2 regions of the Pseudoalteromonas sp. C2R02 genome follow, and region 1 is predicted to be linked to the other one. Evidence: riboswitches for the same ligand, from Rfam matches in the RefSeq annotation. Region 1 holds a riboswitch; the other holds the start of a gene.
The links. A riboswitch is a leader RNA that binds a small molecule or an ion and turns the genes downstream of it on or off. The one in region 1 is predicted to bind cyclic di-GMP.
Positions count from the first base shown of each region.

Region 2: linked by a shared signal. The riboswitch ahead of KO527_RS21590 (hypothetical protein) and the one ahead of KO527_RS17655 (chitin-binding protein) in region 1 are both predicted to bind cyclic di-GMP.

Region 1 is NZ_JAHKQC010000039.1:70,505-72,715, forward strand. Features, by position in the region: gene KO527_RS17655 (chitin-binding protein) at 343-921, opposite strand; cyclic di-GMP riboswitch class I at 1,070-1,155, opposite strand; gene KO527_RS17660 (D-hexose-6-phosphate mutarotase) at 1,262-2,116, opposite strand.
Region 2 is NZ_JAHKQC010000044.1:7,408-9,618, forward strand. Features, by position in the region: gene cdd (cytidine deaminase) at 1-593, opposite strand, end outside; gene KO527_RS21590 (hypothetical protein) at 634-1,005, opposite strand; cyclic di-GMP riboswitch class I at 1,071-1,159, opposite strand; gene KO527_RS21595 (MFS transporter) at 1,513-2,211, shown strand, end outside.

The sequences.
Region 1 (2,211 bases):
CGAATTTAAAAAAGTGTGTATCAAAACAATGTGATGGCGTAACAAGGTGTGTTTTCATCAAAGCAAGCTTGTAAATCGAATGATAATTGAACAGTTAAAAATATGTCTAAATGTATCTGAGGATACTTTTAGTTTCATATTTAAAGGCAAGTTTAGCCGTTTAACCTTCGATTTAGTCCATTGAACTAAAAAGTGATTATTTGGCATTTTTGATGTTAAAAAGTTGTATACATTTTTAACCTGTAGCGGATGAAAAACCTTGTTACATTCGAGTTAAAAATAACCTCAAAAAACCACAAAATTTATCTAGAAATAAACTTGATTGTTTAATTTATATTTTAATTACCAGCATTGTGACCAAGCTAAAGACCAGTTTTTACCTATTCCAGGTTCGTACTGTTCATTCATATGTGTGCCTAGACGACAAAACTCCGTATAGGGCCAAGGTTTACATTGATATATTTTATTGGTTTTAGGGTTTAGGACTTTATCTCCAGCGCGATAGTCATTGCGGTGTTTTGGGAATACATAATCATAAGATGGAGTAATTGCCACTGAAGAGTCTTCATCTTTAATACGTTTGACCGCAAACTTTATGAGCACTCTGGTTTGAGTGATATTGCTTGAGCTTAATGCGTAGATATTATTTTTACTAACGCAAGGTTGAATGTTATCAGAATGAATATAACGACCCGCTTGTAATAAGGTGAAATGCTTATTGATATATTTAGCGATTTGTTTAGGCCATACGCTAGGCGCACCATTTTCAGTACTATTTATTAGGTGGTTAAATGACAACTCAGGCAAATACCCTTTGCCATCAAAAATTTGAATAAGCACTTCATCATTTTTATTTAAATGATGGTGAGTGGGAATTTGACCTATGTTTACCCAATTTCCAGGGGATAAACCCGCAATCAAAGTGGGGTACTCAAAAATATAAATTGATACTTTAGTAAAGGTGCCATGTTAAATCTGCCATATTAATATAATAAGTTAACAGTATTTGGCATGAAAATGTGCAGGCACAGTAGTTTTTAGCGTGTACTCTGGTTGAGTAATTTACTACTGAGGCAACTCCGCTATCATAGTTTAAAAAACCTTAGACCGGTGGTTTTGCGTCCTAACCTTTGGGTTAGTTTGCCAAATTGTGATTTGAGGTAGATATTAATGCTTTTTAATTGGAAAAGGCAATTTAAATTTAATATCTACCATGTATTTTGATAGTAATTAATGCTTTATTGTTAATCGTAAAGGTTATTTAGCTTTCCCATTTTATGATGGTTGTCAGTGTATGACTTTCGCCCGGCGCAAGCTTTACAGTATCTTGTTTTACGTTGGCAGCTTCTAAACATAACATCTTGTTGTATTCATCATCTTGGAAGTTACTTAAACGTTGTGCTTTATCTATCCAGGGATTCCACAATACACATGATGTTGAGTTTTCTCTTGCCACACTAATAGTGCCATCTTGCGTTTTAATTTTTTGAACTAGAGGCGCGTTGTTATAAACCATATCTGTTTCACGAGCAAAATTGACGATATCATTTTGATCAAATGGACCCTCACCAAATTCAATGTATTGTGAACCTTGTAAGCCATCAACTTGAGTTGTTTTAATATCAGGCGTTGGGAAATAGGTGTGTAATGCTTGGGTAAATGAAATCTCTTCTTTATCTAGGTTAGTATTTTTGAGACTGACACTTAAAGCTTTTGATAATTTAAAGATAACTTGTAATCCAGTTTCATGTGGCCAGTACGCTTTATTAACTTGTAACATAGGCAATGAAAGGCTGACTTCTATGTAATCATCTTTTTCATTTACTTCTTCAGCGCGCCATACTTGAGTGCGTGCTACACCATGAATAGGCCAATCTTGATTTTCACTTACACCAAACCAAGGCCAGCATATAGGAATGCCGCCTCTTACACTTTTGCCTGCTATATAGTCTTCATCTTCTGAAACCCAAATTAAAGGCTTTTGTTCTTTAGGGGTAAACTGAGTTAATTGAGCGCCTTGTAAAAATATTTTGGCATCACATAAAGGAGAGTCGACTTCGATATATTCTAGACCAGTTTGTGTTTGTTTAATGCTAACAGAGGGAGAAAGTTTCATAAGGCACCTTAAAGACGGTTATTAATAAATGCAGTGTAACCATACCTAAATAAGAGAGTAAGTAAATTTATTTATTTTCAAGTACAATCAATGTT
Region 2 (2,211 bases), on a different contig from region 1:
CCGATCTGTTGAAATAATTCAGATGAAATACTGTCTGGCTTTTCACTATTTTGAAGGTTATCCTTAACTGTCAATAATCCGAAATTGTTACCTAAATCTTTTGGTCCAAAGGACATAGGTAAAAACTTATCAAAAGGGATCACTTCACCATTTAACAAAATCTCAATATGATGAGCACATGCCAATTCATTAATAAACTGTCGACAATAACCACAAGGTGCTGCATTTATTGCAAGTTTGGTAATATGTGTTTCACCATGTAGCCAGGCATTACTAATAGCAGATTGTTCTCCGTGTAGTACTAAAGATAGTGCTTGATTAGTAAACTCTAAATTGGCGCCAAAGTATAAATTACCAGAAGACCCGACCGCGATAGCTCCAACATGAAAGTTAGAAATGGGCGCAACAGAAAACTCTGATGCAAATGGTAATAACGCGGTTAATAAATCATCTAAAGAAGTATCTAACTCACTTTTTAACTTGCTAATGAATAGAGAATTAAGCATGCCGCGAGTGTTTTTTAAAAGTGAATTAATATCTAATATGTGGGAAGTTGAAAAGTTAATTTTTTGATTTGGTGAACTTAAAATCATATTATTATTGTTGTAATTAATGGTTCACCATTTTATGAATTTAAGCCGCAGTATTCAACCAATGTTTTGCTTTTTTACTACAATCAAAGTTTTCAGCGTAAACATTAAAGCGTTTTGCTTTTTGCAGTACTAAATCATGGTGAAACCCTTTAAATCCTATGATTCTAGCAACTTTAAAACCTTGCAAAATAGATTTGATTTGTACAACTAAATTAATAACTTCTATTGCTGGATATTCATGTTCGAGCTCAATCACATCAACCAATAATTTATTTGTTGCGTTGAATTTTGCGTACTCAGTTATTTTCTTGTAAATGCTGACGACATCTTCAACATTAGCTGTTCCGAAAAGTTTTACCATTACTAAATTCTCAGAAGCATCATAGCTTAGATTAGTGATTAGTTTTGACATTAATTAACCAGATTAAATCATAAATAATAAAAGGCAGGAATAAATATCGCAGCGAAATTTATCACGTTTGCAGCTCAGCCATCGTAAGTGTGTTAAACCATTAGATCTGATACTTTGCGTGAGTATTTTTTCAAACACCTTGCCTTTACGTTTACATATTTTCACAGGTTTGTACGGTATCGTCAACTTTGTAATGCTTAAGCGTTTAAAAGCACTAATAAGCGTTTGATTATTTACATCTATTTAGTTTTAGTAAGGTGTAAGTGTAATTTAATGTTTTATTGAAATTTATTAAATATTATATTTAATACCGTTTCCTCTGAGTGACAGTTAATTAACAGAAATGGTATAAGGCTATGTTATTTAATTATTACAGTTTTAGGGATATTCAATTTAATTCACATAAAATAAACTTAGCATCAAAGATGCAACTTATGTATATTGTATTCAAATTAAAGGTTTAAACTATATCTATAGTTAACTGTGTGGGTAAATTAGGAGAAATGTGTGTCAGATGAACAGACAATAAAAAGGGATTCAAATAATAGTCGCGATATAAGTAAAAATAATTCAATTTTTAGTTTTAGTAGTAATTATTACGTTGCTAATACAATGGAAATTTTTGAGCGACTAGCTTGGTATGGTATTTTTGGTGTTTTATCTCTTTATATGACTGCACCATTAGAGCTTGGTGGATTAGGTGCAACTGATCAGCAAAGAGGAACTTTATCTGCTGTTGTTATGAGCTTTATTTATCTTTTACCTGTATTGACTGGCGCATTAGGTGATAGGTACGGCTATAGAAAAATGTTATTAATATCCTTTGCTTTGATGACACCTTCTTATTATATGTTAGGCCAAGTTGATTCCTATGGTGCATTTTTTATAACTTATATGGTTCTCGCTGTTGGTGCCGCGATATTTAAACCGCTTATTGTTGGTACCGTTAGCCGTGAAACAACAGATGCAAATCGTAGCCTAGGTTTTGGCTTGTTTTATACTATGGTTAATATAGGAGGTTTTTTAGGGCCTCTTACAGTTGCTTATCTGAGAGAAATCAGCTGGGAATTAGCGTTTACAATGGCTGCTGTCTCAATTGCTATTAACTTTATTCCTGCCATATTTTTCTTTAGGGATCCAACAAAAAGTGTTGAGTCTTCAAAGAATAATAAGTCTATAAAAGAAACTTTAGTTGAAGTACAAAAT